Regions from separate parts of the Exiguobacterium sp. s34 genome, predicted to be linked through region 3. Evidence: riboswitches for the same ligand, from Rfam matches in the RefSeq annotation. Region 3 holds a riboswitch; each other region holds the start of a gene.
What was found. A riboswitch is a leader RNA that binds a small molecule or an ion and turns the genes downstream of it on or off. The one in region 3 is predicted to bind S-adenosylmethionine.
Positions count from the first base shown of each region.

Region 1: linked by a shared signal. The riboswitch ahead of KNO87_RS12265 (methionine ABC transporter ATP-binding protein) and the one ahead of KNO87_RS08265 (aminotransferase class I/II-fold pyridoxal phosphate-dependent enzyme) in region 3 are both predicted to bind S-adenosylmethionine.
Region 2: linked by a shared signal. The riboswitch ahead of KNO87_RS02745 (2,3-diketo-5-methylthiopentyl-1-phosphate enolase) and the one ahead of KNO87_RS08265 (aminotransferase class I/II-fold pyridoxal phosphate-dependent enzyme) in region 3 are both predicted to bind S-adenosylmethionine.
Region 4: linked by a shared signal. The riboswitch ahead of KNO87_RS10845 (Na+/H+ antiporter NhaC family protein) and the one ahead of KNO87_RS08265 (aminotransferase class I/II-fold pyridoxal phosphate-dependent enzyme) in region 3 are both predicted to bind S-adenosylmethionine.

Region 1 covers NZ_JACSKE010000005.1:228,704-234,198, forward strand. Annotated here, with positions in the region: gene KNO87_RS12250 (MDR family MFS transporter) at 1-1,102, opposite strand, end outside; gene KNO87_RS12255 (MetQ/NlpA family ABC transporter substrate-binding protein) at 1,201-2,034, opposite strand; gene KNO87_RS12260 (methionine ABC transporter permease) at 2,065-2,727, opposite strand; gene KNO87_RS12265 (methionine ABC transporter ATP-binding protein) at 2,717-3,745, opposite strand; SAM riboswitch class I at 3,823-3,929, opposite strand; gene KNO87_RS12270 (thioredoxin family protein) at 4,381-4,638, opposite strand; gene KNO87_RS12275 (PTS sugar transporter subunit IIC) at 4,816-5,495, shown strand, end outside.
Region 2 covers NZ_JACSKE010000001.1:553,786-559,280, reverse strand. Annotated here, with positions in the region: gene KNO87_RS02755 (methylthioribulose 1-phosphate dehydratase) at 1-317, opposite strand, end outside; gene KNO87_RS02750 (2-hydroxy-3-keto-5-methylthiopentenyl-1-phosphate phosphatase) at 314-964, opposite strand; gene KNO87_RS02745 (2,3-diketo-5-methylthiopentyl-1-phosphate enolase) at 961-2,115, opposite strand; SAM riboswitch class I at 2,186-2,287, opposite strand; SAM riboswitch class I at 2,493-2,595, shown strand; gene mtnK (S-methyl-5-thioribose kinase) at 2,677-3,828, shown strand; gene mtnA (S-methyl-5-thioribose-1-phosphate isomerase) at 3,825-4,859, shown strand; gene KNO87_RS02730 (sugar ABC transporter substrate-binding protein) at 4,852-5,495, shown strand, end outside.
Region 3 covers NZ_JACSKE010000003.1:253,606-259,100, forward strand. Annotated here, with positions in the region: gene KNO87_RS08250 (peptide MFS transporter) at 1-364, opposite strand, end outside; gene KNO87_RS08255 (MDR family MFS transporter) at 508-1,752, opposite strand; gene KNO87_RS08260 (AI-2E family transporter) at 2,021-3,121, opposite strand; SAM riboswitch class I at 3,280-3,379, shown strand; gene KNO87_RS08265 (aminotransferase class I/II-fold pyridoxal phosphate-dependent enzyme) at 3,458-4,633, shown strand; gene KNO87_RS08270 (iron-containing alcohol dehydrogenase) at 4,630-5,495, shown strand, end outside.
Region 4 covers NZ_JACSKE010000004.1:279,734-285,228, reverse strand. Annotated here, with positions in the region: gene KNO87_RS10850 (GGDEF domain-containing protein) at 19-1,698, shown strand; SAM riboswitch class I at 1,797-1,892, shown strand; gene KNO87_RS10845 (Na+/H+ antiporter NhaC family protein) at 1,962-3,245, shown strand; gene KNO87_RS10840 (TVP38/TMEM64 family protein) at 3,263-3,907, opposite strand; gene trhO (oxygen-dependent tRNA uridine(34) hydroxylase TrhO) at 4,136-5,077, shown strand; gene KNO87_RS10830 (divergent PAP2 family protein) at 5,195-5,495, shown strand, end outside.

The DNA of each region.
Region 1 (5,495 bases), on a different contig from region 3:
GTGATGATTGGCCGAACGTATCCAGTAAAACGCCTCCGATAATCGGTCCAATCGTCTGACCGAGTGACGTCAACCCCATCGCTCCAAAATAAGTTCCCCGCAGATGTTCTGGCGCCAGTTCGTCCGTCAACACGTCCGTCATCGTGAACATCAACACCTCGCCGACCGTGAAAATGGCCATCGCGACAAAGAGAACCCACTCCACCGTCGCAAATCCGATGAGCAGAAGTCCGAACGACAATGTCGAGATTCCGAAAAAGAGCGATTTGATGGGAGAGACACGAATCCCGAAACGCATAATCGGATACTGGACGATGAGCACCGTGATGGCGTTTGTCGTCAATAAGTAAGCGAACAATCTTGAACCGTCTTCCAACCCATCGCTTAGCGCGATAAATTGAGGAAGCGTCGAATTGAACTGACTGTAACCGATAATCGCAAAGATCATCCCGATGATGACCGCACGAAACGTCCGATCGTCCCGTAAAACGCGAAACGTCTCCGTCAAGCGCGGGCGTGCTTTGACACCGTCCCCTTCTTCAAACGGATATTTGTAAAACAAGATCGAGATGATGATTCCATACACGATGTAGACAGCCGTCACAACGAAGAACGCGGTCTTCACACCGGTGAGTGATAAGACAACCGCCAAGAGTGGTCCGATGGCCGCGGCGATGTTAATCATGAAGTAACGGACGTTATAGACGATGACCCGCTGATCTGCCTGCGTCGTGTCACTAATGAGAGCACGTGAAGCCGGTTCTAAGAAAGATCGCGACATCCCCATCAACATGGATAGCATGTAAAACCAAAACAGTTCGGTCGCAAGCGCGAGGCCAGCGAACGTAACGGCATTGAGCACGATCCCGATTAGCATGAGCTGTTTTCGCCCATATCGGTCAGAGAGTGTTCCCCCAAAGAAGCTCATGAACAGACCCGAAAGCGCCGTCACGGCAAAAATCGTTCCAATCACACTCGCTGAAAACCCGAGTGTGGCCAAATAGATCGCAAAAAATGGCATGACAAAAAACGTTGCCAGTCGTGCAAAAAACGTCCCGAACAGGACGCCCCACGTCAGCGGATGAATCTGTGTGAGCTTCATCCAAATCCCCCCTTTTCTTTCATATATAGTGTACTTCTCTTCATGAAAGAACACTAGACAAAAAAAGACTCAGGGGATGACCCCTGAGTCGAGATTACTTATTGTTGTACCGGTACGACCGCACCTTTGTATTCGTCCAAGATCCACTGTTGTGTTTCTTTAGAAGTCAATACTTCGAGAAGTGCCTTGACGCGCTCATCTTCTTCGTCTCCTTCACGTGTGACGATCAAGTTGACGTATGGTGAGTCTTCGCCTTCGAGTGCGATGGCATCTTCAAGTGGGTTGAGACCTGCATCGATCGCGTAGTTCGTGTTGATGAGGACCGCATCGCCTTCTCCGTTGTTGTAAGCTGTCGGAAGAAGTGCTGCTTCCACGTCCGTCTTAAATTTCAAGTCTTTCGGGTTGTCGACGATGTCAGAGACTGTCGCATCGACTGTCTTGCCTTCAGCAAGTGTGATGAGACCTTCTGATTGGAGCATCGTAAGGATACGTCCGTGGTCAGCAACCGATGAACTCATGATGATTTCCGCACCTTCTGGAAGTTCGTCGAGCGATTTGTATTTTTGTGAGTAGACACCGATTGGCTCAATGTGGACACCACCCGCAGATGCGAATTTGTAGTCTTTGTTTTCAGCCATTTGCGACTCGAGGTATGGCTCGTGTTGGAAGTAGTTCGCATCGAGTTCCCCGCTTGCGAGCGTCTTGTTCGGAAGCACGTAGTCTTGGAACTTCTTGATTTCGAGTTTGTAACCTTTTGCTTCATATTCTTCTTGTACGTGCTCTAAAATCTCAGCGTGTGGTACGTTCGATGCACCGACGATCAATGTCTTTTCATCGCCAGACCCTGTGTCTGCCTCTTCCCCGCCGCAAGCCGCGAGAACTGTGAATGCTGATAATGCTGTCAATCCGAGTACTGTTTTCCAAGTTTTCATAATGAATCCCTCCAAATGGTATATGTGTGATTAAGCTGAACGTTTATCAATTTTTGTGACGAGTCGGTCACCGATGAATTGGATGACGAACACGATGATCAAGATGAGCACCGTCGCCACGAACGTGACGTCGTTTTGTGAGCGCTGGAACCCTTCCAAGAAGGCCAAGTTCCCGAGTCCGCCGCCCCCGACGACCCCTGCCATCGCCGTATAACCGACGATGGCAACGATGGTCACCGTGAGTCCTGATACGATTGCGGGAAGAGCTTCCGGAATCAAGACTTTATAAATGATTTGCCATTTCGTTGCTCCCATCGATTCGGCCGCCTCGATGACACCATGGTCGACTTCACGAAGCGCAAGTTCGACCATACGAGCGTAGAACGGTGCCGCTCCGATGATGAGCGCCGGAAGCGCCGCCGTCGAACCAAGCATCGTACCGAGTAGGAACAACGTGAACGGGATGAGCAAGATGATCAAGATGATGAACGGGATCGAACGAAACACGTTGACGATCGCGCTGACAAAGACGTAAATCGGACGATTCTTCAATAATAGCGATTCGTTTGTAATATAGAGAATCAAACCTAAAGCGAGTCCGATCACAAACGTCGCGACACCTGCGACGAGCGTCATGTATAACGTCTCCCAAGTCTGTTCCATCATGATTTGCCAGTCTACGTTAGGAAACATCGCTTTCCACCTCCACTTCTACAGATTGCGAACGAATCGACGCGATGGCGCGGTCGATTTCTCTTGCTTCCCCAATCAATTGGATGAATAGCGTGCCGAGCGCACCGACTTGTGACTGGGTCACATTCCCGCCGATGATGTTGAATCCGATATCGTGTGTTTTAAGGACGTCAGACAAAATCGGTTGTTCCGCCGTCTCATTCAAGAATTTCAATTTGACGATTTGACCACTTGGGTATCGTGCTTTCAAGTGTTCGAACGTGAGCGACAGATCGTCGACCGCTCCGATTTGCTTCACGAATTCTTTCGTGATCGGTTGTTCCGGATGTTGGAACACGTCAGAGACTTGACCCGTCTCGACGACTTTCCCCGCTTCCATCACGGCGACACGATGACAAATCTTTTGGATGACGTGCATCTCATGCGTGATGAGGACGATCGTCAAGCCGAGTTTCTTATTGATGCTGACGAGCAGTTCGAGAATCGAATCCGTCGTCTTCGGGTCGAGCGCACTCGTCGCTTCGTCACAGAGGAGCACCTCTGGATTCGTAGCGAGCGCGCGGGCAATCCCGACTCGCTGTTTTTGACCGCCCGATAATTGTGATGGGTAGCTGTCTTCACGACCAGCCAATCCAACGAGCTCAACGAGTTCTTGGACCCGACGTTTCCTCTCACTTGCCGGAACCCCAATCAATTCGAGTGGGAAGCTAATGTTTTCTGCGACCGTGCGCGACCACAGAAGGTTAAAGTGCTGGAAGACCATCGAGACGTTTTTGCGAACCCCTCGTAATCCTTTCGGGCTGAGCTTCGTGAGCTCACTCCCGGCGACCTCGATTTCACCGCTAGACGGTGACTCGAGACGGTTGAGTAATCGGATGAGCGTCGACTTCCCCGCCCCCGAATATCCGATTATTCCAAAAATTTCACCGCGATCAATCGTTAGTGACACATCATCGACCGCCTGGACACGACCATTCTTCGTATCGAACCATTTGGCGACGTTTCGTAATTGAATCAATTCTTTTCCCTCCTGACAACAAAAAAAGCGCGCACGTTTGAGCAAACGTGCGCACTTTATCGTACGGACAACGATTGCTCTCATCTCTCAAGGTTTCTCACCTTGCTGGAATTAGCACCATTTCGGATTGCTCCGCGGTTGCTGGGCGTCATAGGGCCAGTCCCTCAGCCTCTCTTGATAAGAGTGTTGTGTATTCGATTAGCTTTATCATAGCGACAGCTTTTTCTGCTGTCAAATCCTTTTTTCAAAAAAATTAAAAAAAGGTGCCGTCCGAGGACGACACAGAACGTAGCACCTTGAGTCACGGAAGGACAGCCCATAGATGAAAATCTTTTGCCCGTTCAAGATTTCCACCCTTATATGGGGGAGATTCACCAATCATCACTCGATCTTGACTTGGACCGTGCGATTATACGGAACGTCTTTCTTCGCTTGATTTTTTTGGGGGACAATCGAAGGGAAGACTGACGTGTATTCGTATAAAGTGTAGCAGCGGCTTCATCAAAACGTCTTGATGTCGGGAATATCGCGTCCTATTTTGTGTTCAAGTAAGATGTTGTAATGAATATACCATTCGTGAACTTTCTGTGTCAACTGATTATTTAAAATTTTCAGATTATTCTAATGTTCCTCTCTCACTTCACGAAAGAGAGGACATGCTGGACGTTTTGAAAAGCATAGAGACGATCCCGAACCTCGCCATTTTCAAGCTTTAATAGGGCCGGGACACTCATCACTTGATAGGCCTCAAGCTCTTTTGGAATATAGTTCGCGTCTCGCTTTTCAATCTGAATTTCAGGGTCAACCGCCTCGACGACCGTTAACATTTTCTCCGCGACAGCGCATGTACCACACATTGGCGCGTATATATATAAGAATCCGTCTGTAATCATTATTCTCACCTCTCTTGCCATTATAATGGTCGATTGATTCTCGTTCAAAAATCGTGCTCTCGTGAAATTTCAGAATTTTTCAATGATTCTCTTGACTCTTCTGTCGGATAGGAATAATATGGGTTCTAACTTTATCGCTTTTGTACATAACAGCAAAAAAGAAGGACAGGTGAATGAATGATGACGGAACAGGCAACAAGTACGACAAAGCAATTCACGATGAACGTCTTAAACGGTCTCAGCATGGCGATTCTGATCGCCCTCATCCCGAGCGCACTGCTCGGTGAACTCACGAAAGCCATACTCCCTTATTTTCCGTCTCTTCAATTCATATTGGATGCGACGACGATTGCGATGCGGCTTCTCCCAGCCATTATCGGCCTGGCCGTTGCGATGCAGTTCGGACGATCGATTCTAGAGGCAGGAACGATTGCCATCGCGACGTATGTCGGCAGTGGTGCCGTTCGAATTAACGAGGGTGCGTTCGTGATGGCAGGCATCGGTGACGTGATCACAGCCGGTGTGACCGCTGCGATTGCCACCCTTCTCGTCATGAAGCTCGCCCCCCACTTGAAGACGTATACGGTCATCGTTATGCCGATGACAGTCATTGTCGTCGCTGGTGGGATCGGTTCCTTCTTGTTGACGTACATCTCACAGATTACGACATACATCGGATACCTCATCATGACGATGACAGATCTTCAACCCGTTCTCATGGGTATCTTGATTGCGATGGCGTTCTCGCTCATCATCGTCTCGCCGATTTCGACCGTCGGAATTGCGACCGCGATTAGCCTATCCGGCGTTGCGGCCGGTGCGGCAAACCTCGGTGTCGTTGCCGCCGGATTCGGTCT
Region 2 (5,495 bases), on a different contig from region 3:
GAGATGACGTTATTGTCGACCGTATGCACATGAAGAGAACAGGTTGCGTTCGTGTTGCTAAAGATTTCGATGTGTAGCAATGTCTCCGCAGACGGTTTGCCTGACTGTTCTCCAATCAATTGACCGGTCGCGTCGACGAGCACGAAGTCTTTCTCCGTGCGCTTTCGTTTATCACGACCGCTTGCCGTCACGAGGAACGTCAACGGGTCGTCCGATACGCGGATTGCCAGGTTGCCACTTGTCCCGGGGAACCAGTCCCGTGCGGCAAGCTCGTCTTTAATGTCGGCAAGTTCTACCCATCGTTCTTGTATCGTCATACACGCACTCCTTTCAAATGAGCTGAAATATCGTGGAATGTCTCAAACGGAATATGTTGGATTCCTTCCGTCTCACAAAGAGAGATCAATTGACCACGCGCATACACGACATCGGCCCGTTTAGCGATTTCAAAATCGGTGACCGAGTCGCCGATGACAATCAACGTGTCGGTAGGTGAGACGATCTGTCGGGCAATCGTCGGCTTGCAACATCCACAATCGTTCGAGCAATAGGCATCGCATGAATGAGGCCATGTGACGCGTGCCGTCTCTCCTGAAAAGTCAACGTGATTGCAGTAAATGTGTTCAGGTACGACATGACCTTCTAGAATCGGATGGACGAAAAAGTCCATACCGCCACTGACGACATCAAATCGGAAGCCAAGTGACTGCGTCTCTTGTAAAAACTCGATGAACCCTGGCCGAAGCGTGATGGTCGAAAGAAGAAACTCACGGTATCGTACTTCCTGGTCACTCGGAAGTAAGCCGAACATCTGACCGACACCTTCTCGGATGGAGAGCGTCTGGTTCAAGACGGCATCTTTGAGCTCGACCCAATCAGGAGGTGCGAACTGTCGCATCAACGCGATGATGTTATCTTCTTCGGTGATCGTCCCGTCGAAGTCACAGATGACATGCGTGCTCATCGTGCACCCCACGCATCCAACGCGGTCGATAGTGCATCGGTATCGTTCGTCTTGCCAAGCGTCTGGTCAATCGCCTGTCGGAACGCCTTCGCTCCAGCGACCGCACCGTCTGGATGCCCATGAATCCCGCCGCCGGCATTGATGACGACATCCGTTCCGAAGTCTCGAACCAAGTCCGGGACGAGTCCAGGATGAATCCCGGCAGATGGGACCGTCAGAATCGGTTTCGTCCAATGGGGTTCTGTCGCATACGTCTGAATCTGTTGCGCTTCGTCTTTCGGTGTCGACAGCGAACCATACGGCGACGGGAAGAGCGTCAAGTCCGCCCCGGCGAGTCGAATCAGTTTCCCGAAAAGGAGGGAATGGCGGACTGATCCAGTCAACGCCCCCGCAAAAGCGGGATGTGCCAAAATCGGAACGTGAATCTCAGAGTCTTTGGCGAGTTCTCGCAAGGCATCGAGCCCATACGTATACACGTTAAACAAGAGCGCGGTCGCGCCAGCCTCAATCAATTGCTTCGCCTGTTCGCGTAACGTGAAGACGGGTCCACTCAATGTCACGGCGTATAGAACGGAGCGACCCGTCAATTCTTGATGTTCTTGAATGATCGATGCCCCGACCCGTGCCCGTTCGAGCGACGGGGTAAGTGGATTGTCATATAAAATCTCATCGTCCTTGACGAGGTCGATTCCGCCGTTGAATTGGTCACGGAGCTGTGTCGCCAAAAAGTCGAGGTCCCGTCCGATAACACCTTTGAAGATACTCATGGCGAGCGGTCGGTCGTGTACACGAAGGATGTCGCGAACACCTTCGACACCGAATGTGGCACCAGGGAAGTCTGATGCGAGCTCTTCCGGGAGTGATAGGTCAATCAGTTGGACGCTTGGGTCGAGTGATAGTTTTCCAAACGTCGTCGTCAGAATGGACGAGAAGTCTGGCGTCACATTATGTAGCGGGTAACGAATAGAGAAGCGACTCGTCGTTTCTTGTTGGGACGTCTCGATGACCTCACCACGGAACGCCTGCAGTTGATGTTGCTCGATGTGGTTCAACTCGGTCCACGTGCCGACGGTCAGCTCATGTGCGATTTTTTCAGCCACGCGTTCGACGTGATCGGTATGTTTGATTTCATAAGTAGCGATAATTCCCATAAGTTCCTCCTTTCAGGTCAAACAAAAAATGACCTCATGCCAAGGCAAGAGGTCATTCGAAAACAATGAACTCTTATCTCTCAGCGATAGCTGCAAGAATTAGCACCGTGCCATTTCTGGTCGGTTGCTGCGACATCATCGGGCTTGTCCCTCCGTCTGCTCTTGATAAGAATAGTTGTGAAGTTGTGAAATTTAATTGAATTTTTACATAGAATCGCTCACTCGTCAATTCCTTTTTTTGAGAAAAAAAGTTTGAAAATAATGTTTCTATATATGCGTGTCAAAAATAGGGAGTCGACCGAAAATAGAGGATTGACAACTAGCGTCTCGAGTCCGTAATATTCGTCTCAACACGTCAAACACAATTAAATCATTTACTCTTATCGCGAGTTGGCAGAGGGAATTGGCCCTAAGACGCCGCAGCAACCGACCATTTGGCACGGTGCTACATCCACCAGACATATGTCTGAAAGATGAGAGGAACAACCAATTTGGGTGTGCCTCTTTCTCGCGGAGAAAGGGGCTTTTTTCATGTATATGCACAGGAAAGGGGAAAGCATCATGGCTTATAAGGCGTTTACAGAACAGAGTGTCGTCGACCATGTTCGACAGTTGGGGTTACTAGAAGAGGGGATCGCAGAATGTGAGGAAATCGGAGATGGAAATTTAAATCTCGTCTTTCGCGTTCGCCAAGGCGATACGTCATTGATTGTGAAACAGGCGTTACCATACGCAAAAGTCGTTGGAGAGAGCTGGCCGCTCACGCTTGATCGGTCTTGGATTGAACAGCTGGCCCTTCGTGAGTTTTCCAAAGTCGTTCCACAGTTCGTACCGGGTGTCCTCGGGAGCGACCGTGAACTCGCTTATACGATTTTGGAAGATTTATCAGCTTTTGAGATTGTCCGCACCGGCTTTCTAAAAGGCGAGAGCTATCCGAATTTAGCGCGTCACGTCGGTACATTCCTCGGTGAAACGTTGTTTGCGACGTCTGACTATGCGAACGGTCCACTCGTCAAGAAACAAATCGAAAAGGAGTATTATAATCCAGAACTGTGCGATATCACGGAGAAACTCATCTTTACCGACCCGTATCGCGATGCAGAATCGAATCAGATTGAATCTGCCATTCGTACAGATGTTGAAAAATTATGGTCAGATCTCGCCCTGAAGATTGAAGTGGCCAAATTGAAGGTCGGGTTCGTGACGAAACATGAAGCGTTATTACATGGAGATTTACATACAGGAAGTATTTTTGCGACGCGTCAAGAAACGAAAATCATCGATCCTGAGTTTGCGTTTTATGGTCCGTTCGGCTTTGATATCGGTCAAATCATTGCTCATTTAGTGTTCTCGACGTATGCGCATCCGTTGAAACGGTTCGAACGCTTCACAGAAGTGCTCACCGTCTGGGAGACGTTTGAAAAAACGTTCCGCACACGCTTCACACAGGCGGTCGAACCGTTCAACACAGTAGGATTCGTGGACGAACTGTTGCCGTCGATTTTGAGTGATGCGATTGGTTACGCAGGCTGTGAACTGATTCGTCGAACGATTGGTCTTGCTGGGGTCGCTGACTTAGAAACACTACCAGACGACCTTCGCATCGAACGGAAACGCCACTCCTTAGAACTCGGCACGCGCCTCATCAAACAGCGCCATCAGATTCAATCGATTGACCAGTTGATTCCAGTCCTGTCGGAGGTGCGAGTATGAGTGTGCAAAGTATTCATTTCGATGCCGACACTGAAATCTTGACGATTTTAGATCAGACACAGTTGCCGCAAGAAGAGCGCTATATTGAAGTGTTGACGCTCGAACAGGCCGAACATGCGATCAAGTCGCTTCAAGTTCGAGGAGCACCGGCCATCGCCTATTTCGGGGCGTTCGTCCTCGCAAAAGAAGCATCACGTCTGCAAGATAATCCATATTTTCACCGCCAATTGGACCAAGTCGGGCAACGATTGATTGCGACCAGACCGACGGCGGTCAACTTACAGCACGTCATCGAATCACTCCTACGATTGAACGTAGGGGAGGACTTTGAACAGATCGCAAAAGCAATTAAAGAGCGTGCGATTGAAATTTATGAACAAGACGTGGCGACGTATCGCACGATTGGTGAGCATGCGCTCACCGTGTTACCCGCCGGTGGCAATGTATTGACGATTTGTAACGCCGGTGCCATTGCGACGTCACGTTATGGTACTGCGCTTGCCCCATTCTATGTCGGAAAAGAGCGTGGCATCCCGTTTCGGGTGTTCGCATCGGAAACCCGTCCACTGCTTCAAGGGGCACGGTTGACCGTATGGGAACTCGACCGGGCAGACATCGATGTCACGTTGATCACCGACAATATGGCGGCGTGGACGATTCAGACGAAACAAGTCGATGCCATCATCGTCGGGGCGGACCGCATCACACGTACCGGTCATACAGCCAATAAAATCGGGACGCTCCAGCTCGCAATTTTGGCGAAACACTACAACATCCCGTTCTATGTCGCCGCCCCGCATTCGACGTTTGATTTGGAAGCAGACGACACGATTCAAATCGAGGAACGGGACGCGCATGAAGTGACCCATATCGGGGGACATCCGACGGCACTCGTCGGCATCACAGTCTTCAACCCGGCGTTTGATGTGACCCCACCAGAACTCATCACTGGTCTCATTACGGAGACAGGTGTGCTCGAACCGACCGAGTCGGTCATTGTTGAACACGTAGGAGGAAACGCATATGTCTAAAAAAATCATCTTCTTCCTGTTGACCGTCATCCTGGCGCTCGCCGGATGCACGAATGAACAGGCGCAACCGAAGACGACAGCGAGTCAAACGGAAACGAAAACGAAACCGGTCAGCGTATCCAATGGGACGCTTCCAAAAGACCTAGAAGTCGCCCTCGTCATGCAGATGTCGATTGGGACGTTCTCTTCGCAGTATATCGAAGGGGTGACCGAGCAAGTCGAAGCGTTCGGTGGCAACGTGAAAGTGTATAACGCTGATAATGATTTGTCGAAGATGGCAAGTTACGTCGATACGGCGACGACGCAAGGGGTCGATGTGATCTTGATTGACCACGGACGTGCCGATGCTTTGAAAGAACCCGTTCAACGGGCGCTCGATAAAGGCATCAAAGTCGTCGCATTCGATAATGATTTAACGAATGAAGGGGTGACGGTCATCGACCAAGATGATTATTCCCTCGCTTGGCGCTCCCTTAAAGCACTTGCTGAAGATTTGGACGGCGAAGGGAACATCGTCACGATTTGGGTCGGTGGGTTCACCCCGATGGAACGTCGTCATACGATTTATGACGCGTTCTTGAAACGTTACCCGGGCATACAAGAAGTTGCGAAATTTGGTTCGGCGACGAACAATAC
Region 3 (5,495 bases):
ATAAGAAGACGACGCTACCTGGAATCGAGAGGACGATGTGTCCGAGCATGATGAACACACCACCGTAGAAGACCGCCCGTGACGTCCCGAATACTCTGTCCGCAAGCCATCCCCCAATGACCCCTGACATATAAACGAGTGCACCGTAGACGGACATAATCGAGAGCGCGACGTTACGGTCGAGCCCGAGTCCACCTTCAGAAACCTCATAGTACATATAGAATACGAGGATGGCCCGCATGCCATAGTACGAGAAACGTTCCCAAAATTCAGTGAAGAATAAGGTGAACAACCCTTTCGGTTGTCCGAAGAAGCCTTTTTGTGGAACACTGTCCACGATTGTCTGTTTATCGATCCTTTCCATGAAAGATCCCTCCTTAACCGTTTTATCATAAAAAGGATTATTATGATTGTAAAGTGAATTGAATGATAATTTCAAATTTTAATAAAGATGCAAAGAATGAAAAGACCACACTTCCATGAGCAGAGAGTGTGGTCGATGAGTGATTACGCTGTCTTTTGTTTTGCTTCCGTTGCCTGGACATAACGTCCGAGTTGCCAGTAAATGATGCCAGATAGGCAACTTGCGCCGCCGATCAGAATCAATGCAATATGTCCGGCACGATTGTCGAAAAAGACACTTGCGATGATTGGTGCCGTCACACCGCCAATTAGCCATTGAACACTTGCAGCCCCATTATAGGCACCGCGCATATTCTCTGGCGCAATCAAGGCGATGAACGTCTGTTGAACAGGCGACATAAACATCTCGCCAAGCGTGTAAAATGCATAGACGGCGAGTAAGATTCCAACGAGTGGAAGGTAAGGAACATCAATTGCGTACAAAGCTCTAGGGACGACGGCGAGTAAAATCATCCCGATTCCGAAGACGGTCGCTCCGGCAAGCATGACTTTCCCAAACGGTTTATTCCCGAGCTTCGAAGCGATTGGAAACTGGAAGAGGACGACCATGATTCCATTAAGTGCCAACAGGTATGGGAATGGGTTCTGTTGTGCGGTGTATGTCGGGAGCGACTCTTTCAAAAAGAGCGGTAACATGCTCTCGACGACCGAGAATCCCATTGATATGAATATACCCGCAAAGATGAAGATCAGAAACACGCGGTCATTATAAAATACGCGCAACACTTCCCGGTTGCTCGGGGTCTCATCTTCTGTGAACTCCGGCAATGATTCGCGAATGAAGTAGCCGAGTGCGAGGGCATAAAGACCGAAGATGAACGCCGCTGCAAAGAAAATCAGCTCGCGGTCGATGAACAGTACCGCACTCCCGAGGAGAGGTCCAAACGCAGCACCGATGTTATGCCCCATCCGTAATAGGCCGAATGCTTCGTTCATATGCTCGGGTTCTGTGACGTCAGCAACCATCGCACTAGCAGCGGGATGGAATAGTGAGTTAGTCAAACCGAGCATCGCATTTAGTAACAATAATGGCCAAAACGAATCCGCGAACGCAAAACCGATGAGGGCAAGCGCGTCACCGATGATGGCAATCATCATGATCGGTTTTCGCCCATAGAGATCGGCGAGTCGGCCGCCAATCATCGAGCCGAGGAGCGCCATGATTGGTCCAGTCGCCATAATGATTCCGACTTGAAGGTAGCTATCTAACTGGTCGCTATAATAAAGGACTAAGAATGGGGCGATCATGAACATCATGATTCCCGTAATCGTCTCCCCTAAGAAACGAATCCAAATATTGCGGTCAAGCCGTTTGAGTGATTGAAACATACAGGTCACCTGCTTTATTTAATTTTAGACACAAAAGGGACGTCATATGCATAAAGGCATACGACGTCCCACGTTGTTTATGCATGCCTCGATAGGCAGGCGTCTTAGATCTGTTTCAATCGAAGAGGTGCCTGCCAATCAGTATGAACTTGAGTGAATGGTTTCGAAGATACTACTGACATGGGAACCTCTCCTTTCTGTTAATTGTGTTCTTCTCTTCAACTGTATGACACATTTCATGAATATGTCAACAGATTCATGAAGAGATTTAAAGTAACTCATTCAAATTTTTACGATTCAAACGATAGTCAATGAGTCTAGACAAGACGACTTGAATCATCGCAGTGATAGGGACACTCACGAACATGCCGACGAGACCGAACAGGCTGCCCCCGATAATGATGGACGTGATGACCCAAAATGGCGTGATCCCGACACTGTCACCAAGAATTTTCGGACCGAGCCACAATCCATCGAATTGTTGCAACAAGAAGATGAACAAGAGCACCAATACGGCGGTGAACGGGTCATAGAAGTATGTGATGATGAACGCCGGGATCATCCCAAGTAGTGGACCGACATACGGGATGAAGTTGAGGACGCCGACGATAACACCAAGGAGTAGCGCATATGGCGCCCCGATGATCAAAAGTCCGATGACAGCCAGGACACCGATGATCAGACAATCGAGTGACTTTCCGATGATGTATCGTTTAAAAATATAATCCATCTCTTGAAAGATATCGATCGTCGTCTTTGCAGTACCAACTGGTAACAGCGCGTAGAGAAGGCGCTTGAACATACGAGCGAAGACTTCTTTGTCTTTCAAAAGATAAATTGAGATGACAATCCCAATCAAGAAGTTAATCAATGTCATCGTAAAACTTGAGACATAACCGACAGACGAGAGGACGGCTGTTTCGACCCATCCCGAGTAGCGGTCCTCGAAGCGCGCAAAATCAATCGCCTGGGCGATGGTAGCGTTATAGTCTTTCAAGTAATTGTTTACATCACCAAGAAACGCATCGATTTGACGGATATAGACCGGTAACTCTTCGATAAGTGATGAAAGACTCGAGTAAATCCGTGGGAACAAGGTGACGACCGAGATCGCTAAAATCCCGATAAACGTGATATAGACGATGAGCAGACCTTGATACCGTTTCAAATGGAACCGTTCCTCTATATAAGAGAGTACGGTGTTGAGTAGTAAAGCGATGGCAATCCCCATGATAATTGGGGTCAGTAACTGAAACGTGTACTGCAAAACACGTGAGATGGTATCCGGTTCACTGATGACACGCCATAAGACGAGTAAAATCAGACCGATCACACTGAGTTTCCAAATAAGTTGACGATTAAGCTCCAATGCTCTATCCCCTCATACAAATATAATTTTTCTACCCTTTTACTATGAATGTTTTTTGAAAAGGATTCAATAGATGTTCACCTTGAAAAAAATGTTTGACACCGTTGGAAATGTCTGGTTAACTTAGGGACATACTAAAATTACATAGCGAATAACACTTTCTATCAAGAGAAGCGGAGGGACTGGCCCGATGAAGCTTCAGCAACAGATTGCAAAATACTGTGCTAATTCCAGCAAGGTGACCTTGAGAGATGGGAAGGTGGTTGACTACATACGTCTGTATTGAGCACCCCTTTCCTCAGAAAGGGGTGTTTTTTCGTATCAGGAGGAAGAATCATGGCAGACAGACGTTCACAATTATTAAAATCTTTACCAACCCAACACTTCGTCGGATTAGCAGAAGAGGTCGCGGCGGTAGAAGCTAGTGGAAAGACCGTTATCCGGCTCGGACAAGGGACGCCCGACTTACCGACTCCCGCTCCAATCTGTGAGGCGCTCGAACGTGCCATCACGGACCCGTCGACACACCAATACGGTCCGTTTCGCGGACAAGCGCGCTTAAAAGAAGCGGTCGCATCATTTTATTCTCGGGAATATGGTGTCGAACTCGACCCGGAACGGGAAGTCGCTATCTTGATCGGCAGTAAATCAGGTCTGATCACACTCCCACAATGCCTTCTCGAACCGGGTGACGGCATCCTACTGCCGAACCCAGGGTATCCGGACTATATCTCGGGGGCACGTCTTGCCGGTGCCGAGATCATCGATTTGACGTTAAAAGAAGAAAACGGCTTCCTTCCGGACTATTCGACACTCGATCCGCTTCACGCTCGACTCATGTATTTGAACTATCCGAGCAATCCGACGGGTGCTGTCGCAACACCGGCATTTTTTGAGGACACCGTCGCATTCGCCAAACAACATGATGTGATGGTCGTCCATGACTTTGCATATGGAAGCATCGGGTTCGATAGTCACGTTCCTCCGAGTTTCCTTCAAGCCGAAGGGGCGAAAGAAATTGGAATCGAAGTCTATACAATGTCGAAAGCATTCAATATGTCAGGATGGCGTGTCGCGTTCGCGGTCGGGAATGCTGACATTATCGAGGCAATCAACACCTATCAAGACCACGTCCATGTATCTGTCTTCTCGGCCATTCAAGAGGCGGCCATCGTGGCGCTCGAGTCACCTCGCGAACTCCGTGACGACCTCGCGTCGCTTTATGAAACAAGACGAAACCGACTGATTGACGGATTACGCCGTGCCGGGTGGGACATTGAGGCGCCGAAGGGTTCCTTCTTTGTATGGGCGAAAGTGCCTGAGGGAGATGCAAAATCTTTCTCGACAAAGTTACTCCACGAGGCGGGCGTCGCCGTCACACCAGGCTATTTCTTCGGAACAGAGGGGGAGCGCCACATCCGCTTCGGTCTCGTATCGTCTGAACAGAAGATTGATGAAGCGGTAGAACGGATCGAGAAATTGTTCGCGGCTTATGAGGAGGTTCATCTATGATTCGTCAGGCGGTACTTGAGTACGATCATTCGAAAGACGCACTTGAGAATCTTCCCGCGCGTATCGGGAATCGGGAGGCGCTTGTCTTGAGAGGGGAGAGCGGGTATAGCAAGGCGGTGCGCGTGTCGCCTCGCCTCGCGGATCTCCCGAGCGTACGATTTACCGGAGAATGTTCAGACGAGGAAGTTGAACGGTTGAACGGTTATCGACCTGACGTATGGATTGCCGTTGGTGGCGGCAAATTGATTGATACAGCAAAACGAATCGCGGCTTCTCAGAGCGTACCGCTCATTGTCGTCCCAACACTCGTGTCAAACTGTGCCGCCTTCACACCGCTTAGCGTCATCTACACTGAGGAAGGGTCATATATCCGTTACGACACATTTTCGGTCGTCATCGAGCGCGTCATCGCGGATGAACGACTGTTACGTGATTCACCTTACGACTATTTCAAGGCTGGCGTGATCGATACGGTCGCAAAGTGGTACGAGGCCCGATATATTAGCGGAACGACATCAAGGGATGCAGGCATTCAGTCAGGGCTATCGCTCGCGGCACAGTGTGGCAAGTTGATGGACCTGTCGATCCGCGAACAGGATTTCCGTCGCTACGGCACGGACATCCGATATATCGTCGATCACGTCCTCGCAATCGGTGGTGCGGTCGGTGGGTTTGGAGATGCCGGCACACGTGTTGCTGTCGCGCACGCCGTTCATAATGCGCTCAGTCGCTTTGACTCGACTCATCATTGGCTACACGGGGATAAGGTGGGGTTCGGATTGGTGGTTCAAGAGCGACTGGTAGCATCTGAGGACACCGTAATTCTCGAGAACTGGCTTCAATCCATCGGTGCACCAACTTC
Region 4 (5,495 bases), on a different contig from region 3:
CATGCTAGGAGGGAACGCATGAACCACTTTCGTAAGATGTCCGTGCTCGGTTGGAGTATATGGAGTGCCTTATTCATCTTCACCATCTCGTTATTTGCATTGGATGTCCTACACGCCCCGACGATTGATCCATTGTCGTTTATTTTAATTTCATTATTGGTCATCATTTTTCAACTCGACTCGATCGAAGTCAAAGGTGTGTACTTCACTTTTTCTGAAAGTATCGTCTTAATCTTATTTTTATTCTTTGGATTTGAAACAGCACTCATCGTCAACCAAATCGGGTTGTTCGTCTTTCAATTCGCCAATTTGAAACCGAAAGTCGCCATCCGTCGCTTCCGCTTCACGTATCCTTGGAATGCCATTACGGCGTACTTAGAAATCGTCATCCCGGCAGCGGTTTATCTCGCCCTTGGTGGCGAGACCGGTCTCGACTTTTATTCGCAAGATTCGTTCGTGCCGCTTGCCGGACTGTTCCTTGCCATCTTCTTAAACACGGTATTCCAAAAATATCAGGTGAAATGGTGGTTCCGCGTCGACATCGCATTGAGCGATTTTATGAAAATCGCTTTCTACACATACGTCGTCAGTTTGACCTTCATTTTAGCGGCATCATTCTTCCGGGAGACGAGTTTACTGGTCGTCAGTAGTATCGCCGCTGCCTTGACGTTCTTCATTAAACGACTTCTCATTCAAAAAGAACGGCAAGACGCCTTCAAATCTTTGATCGAGCAATATGATGAAGCTAAAGAAGCCGTCTCTTTGTCACAGAGTGAGGCGCAAGCAATCGAAGTCTTTTTAAGTCAGTGTGAACAGTTGAACCATTACGACGAAGGTTATATCGAGTTCAAATTGTTCGACCGCACGCTCTACTTCGATTTGAAGACGCGACAGCCCATCGATCGACCGGTCGTCTTTGCACTGCTTGAGATGAGTCAACCAATCGAGCAAATTCTCGACTATGAGATGCGGTTTGAATGGGATACCGCACTTTCCGACGCCTTCCATGACGATTATCATAGCTTTGTTTCTGTCCGTTCGGAGGAAATCGAAGAGATTCGTACATGGATCGTCATGACGGGAGAACCCGTATACGCATATCCGAAAATCATTCAGCATGAAATCATCAAGTTGTTGAAATCGTTCAATCGAACGATTAGCCGTTGTCACGAGCGGGATCGTCTCTATACCGAGAGCCGGACAGACAGTTTGACGCTTCTTGCCAATGCGCGTGCGTTTTATGAATACGGCATTCAACAAATATCGGATATGTCGATGTATCCGATATCTGTCGCCATGCTCGATATTGATTTCTTCAAAAAAATTAACGATACGTACGGTCATCAGGTCGGTGACCGAGTGTTACAAGAATTCGGTCGACGCATTCGGCAAGTACTTCGAACGGATGACTTTGCCGCGCGTTATGGCGGCGAAGAATTCATTTTACTACTCAACCATTGTGACATGACCCAAGCCATCGAAATCACAGAGCGGATTCGCCACCAAATCGAAGCGAAACCGTTCCTTGTTGACCATCATGAGATTTCTGTGACCGCGTCTATCGGGGTCGATACGATTGAAGCATTCGGGAACAAGCGTCTAGATGACACGATTCGAAACGCTGACCGTGCGCTCTATGTCGGTGGGAAATACGCAGGGCGGAACCGAGTAGCCCACTTCAACAATTTAACGACGTAAACTCCCCTTTCTCACATCGAATTGGGGAGTTTTTAGGTTGACAACCGGATTCGAAACAGGTACGTTAGGGAACGTGTTTAATAATTAGATAGATTCACTTTTTATCGAGAGAGACGGAGGGACTGGCCCTGTGAAGTCTCGGCAGCGGGGAACCTGTGCCAAATCCAGCGGGCGTATTGCTCGAAAGATGAAAAGGGTATTTCGCACGAAGGACCTTTTTCTCAAGAAAAAGGTCCTTTTTATTTTTTAGTGAGGTGATTATTTTGGAACAACCAACAGCCAACAAGTGGGCACTTTTGCCATTATTCGTCTTTTTGCTCTTTTTCATCGGGGCAGGTGTCTACTATGGGGATTTTTATAAGTTCCCAGTTCTCGTCGCAGCGATCATCGCATTGCTAGTCGCAGCATTCATGACAAAAGGAAGTGCGACACAAACCGTGGAGCGCATCGCACAAGGTGCCGGAAATCCGGGAATCATCATTATGATTTTTATTTTCTTACTCGCCGGTGCCTTTTCGACCGTAGCCGAATCGATTGGCGCCATCGACGCGACGGTTAACGCCGCGTTGACGCTCTTACCGCCATCGCTTCTCTTGAGCGGACTATTCGTCATCGCTGCTTTCATTTCAATGGCGATGGGAACATCGACCGGAACGATCGCAGCACTTGCACCCATTGCTCTCGGTATTCATGAAGAGAGTGGCGTGAACGTCGCCATCGCAGCCGCCGCAGTTGTCGGAGGCGCGATGTTCGGGGACAACCTTTCGTTCATTTCGGATACAACAATTGCCGCCGTAAGGACGCAACGGACGAACATGCGTGATAAGTTCCGGACAAACTTCTGGATTGTCTTACCCGCCGCTATCATCACGACGATTTTACTAGCGGTCTTATCGAACGGTGAGTCGACGGTCGATGTCGCTGCATTCGAATGGTATAAACTGATTCCCTATCTCGCGGTTATCGGCTTAGCGTTAACAGGACTGAACGTTATTCTCGTCCTTTTGGGCGGCATCACGCTCACTGGTATCATCGGTCTCCTCGACGGAAGCTTATCGGTGACAGCATTCGTGACCGCTATCGCCGACGGCATGGTCGGCATGGCCGAAATCTCGTTTCTGACGTTACTCATGGGCGGACTCGTCGGACTCATCTCGCACAACGGCGGACTCACGTATTTGCGTGACGCGTTGACGTCACGAATCCAAAAACGTGCCGGTGCCGAGTGGAGTATCGCTGGTCTTGTCAGCGCGACGAACGTGGCGACGGCAAACAATACAATTTCGATTCTCGTAGCCGGACCGCTTGCCGCAAACATTGCGGACGAATATGATATCGAACGGAAAAAATCAGCGAGTGTACTCGATATCTTCTCATGTGGGGTACAAGGAATTCTGCCATATGGAGCACAACTCCTCATCGCGGCAGAGCTGACGAAGACCGCATCGCCGGACCTCGTGCCGTTCATGTTTTATCCGTTCCTCCTCTTTATTTGTGGAGGGATCGCCATCGCATTTAACTTCCCGCGCTTTAAAAAACAGTCTTAAGCGAAAACACCCCTTGTTCAAAGGGGTGTTTGTCGTTTCGTGACCATTTCTTGTTTCAGTTGCTCGTTTCGTTTCTTGAAAGCGCGTCGTTTGAGAATTTCTTCTAATCCCCGGCTGATGGCCCATAATGCGACCAAAAGAAGACCGAGCATCGATAAACGAAATGGACTTTGGATAAACTCTTCCCACTGATCCCCGATGACAGAGAAAATGACGACGACGAGTAGTTTCCCGAATCCTGCCGCTAAAATGAATGTGCGGAGCGGCATCTGAATAAGCGCCAGCAAATAAGTGATCAAACTGACCGGGATGAACGGAAGTGAATACAAGAATCCGAGTGAAATCGGACTCATATGATTGATTCGTTCTAACCAATAAACCGCCACCTTATGTTTTTCGAGCCAGCGCGTCATCGGTTTTCGGAACACATACCGGACGGCTGCGAAGACGACAATTGTTCCGAGAAGGTTCCCAATCCACGATAAAAGGACTCCTAATAAAAAACCGTATGTCGCCGCATTGGCAGAAATGATTAAAACGAGTGGCAAAAACGGAAAGATCGCCTCTAAAAATGGAGCGCCGAGTCCGGCCCAAGGACCGCCAGGCAAGCTTTGAAGCCATTCAATCAATTGGATGATGTACTGTTGGAGAGAAGTGAGCATAGTCGTTCCACCTTCAACTTTCGTTACTACTACTCTATTACCCGAATTCGATTTACAAGACGCATCTCCCTGCATTCGTCAAAAAAAATTAAAAACCATTTGCGAAAATTCGCCGTGATATTTATCATATAATAATGGACTTGTGGTTGCAGGCAAGTCTATTCGTCGAACGACACAACCCAACGTTCGTTTTCCTGCAAAAAACTGAACACAGGGGAGCAACACAACATGGAAACAAAACCAATGCGGGTCTTGCTGTACTATAAGTATGTCAACATCGAAGACCCAGAAACACTCACGCAAGAACATTTGAAGTATTGTAAGGATCTCGGCATCAAAGGACGTATCTTGATTTCCTCCGAAGGAATTAACGGGACGTGCTCTGGTACTTGGGAACAAACTGAGCAATACATGAACGACTTGAAAGCAAACCCACTCTTCAGCGATATCGAGTTCAAAATCGATGAAGTCGAAGAGCATGCATTCAAGAAAATTTTTGTCCGTCACAAGAAAGAGCTCGTGACGTGGCGCTTTGATGGCGAGTTTGATGTGCCGAAACAACACGGTGCATACCTCGAACCAGCAGAATGGAAAGAGATGATGAATCGTGATGATGTCGTCATCCTCGACGTTCGTAACAACTACGAGTACGAACTTGGTCACTTTAAAAACGCGATCAAAATCGATGTAGAGGCTTCACGTTACATGCCGGAATGGCTCGAAGAGAACAAAGACCTCTACGAAGGGAAAACACTTCTCACGTACTGTACCGGTGGCGTCCGTTGCGAGAAATTTACAGCATATATGCGTGACCAAGGTCACGACAACATCTTCCACTTAAAAGGTGGCGTCGCGATGTATGGAAAAGACGAAGCGACAAAAGGAGAAAACTGGGATGGTGAGCTTTACGTCTTTGATGAGCGTATCAACGTCCCTGTCAACTCTGTGAACCCGACTGTTGTTTCACACTGCATGCACTGTGGGACAGAGACGGTTCGTTACGTTAATTGTGCCAACCCGGAGTGCAATGTACAGCATTTCTGTTGTGAAGAGTGTGAACCGAAACAAATGCGTTCATGCTCGAAAGAGTGTCAAGAACACCCACGCAACCGTTATATCATCGATAACATTGCAGAGAAACTTCAGGAAACTGAAGGAGTAGTCGGGTAACAAAAATCGACCAAAAGGTGTCATGGACAAGCCGTCCATGACACCTTTTTTGACGAAATCTTAACGTCTAGCCTGCCCCGCTTTCGGGTATATTGAAGATACTATGTCAGACAGGAAGTGAATAGATGCATGTTTAACGAACCTTTACTCGCCGCGATTCTCGCTTGGTTTATCGCCCAAGCAGCCAAGCTCGTAACCGAACTTATTAAAACACGGGATTTTGAAATTGAAATCATGTTCGCTTCAGGCGGTATGCCAAGCTCACACTCGTCTACGGTCGTGGCACTCGCGACGGCAATCGGACGGATGGAAGGCATCGACTCGAGCATATTCGCTCTCGCTGTCGTCTTCGCCACCATCGTCATGTACGATGCGACCGGCGTTCGGCAAGCGGTCGGCTTTCAAGCTCGACTGCTGA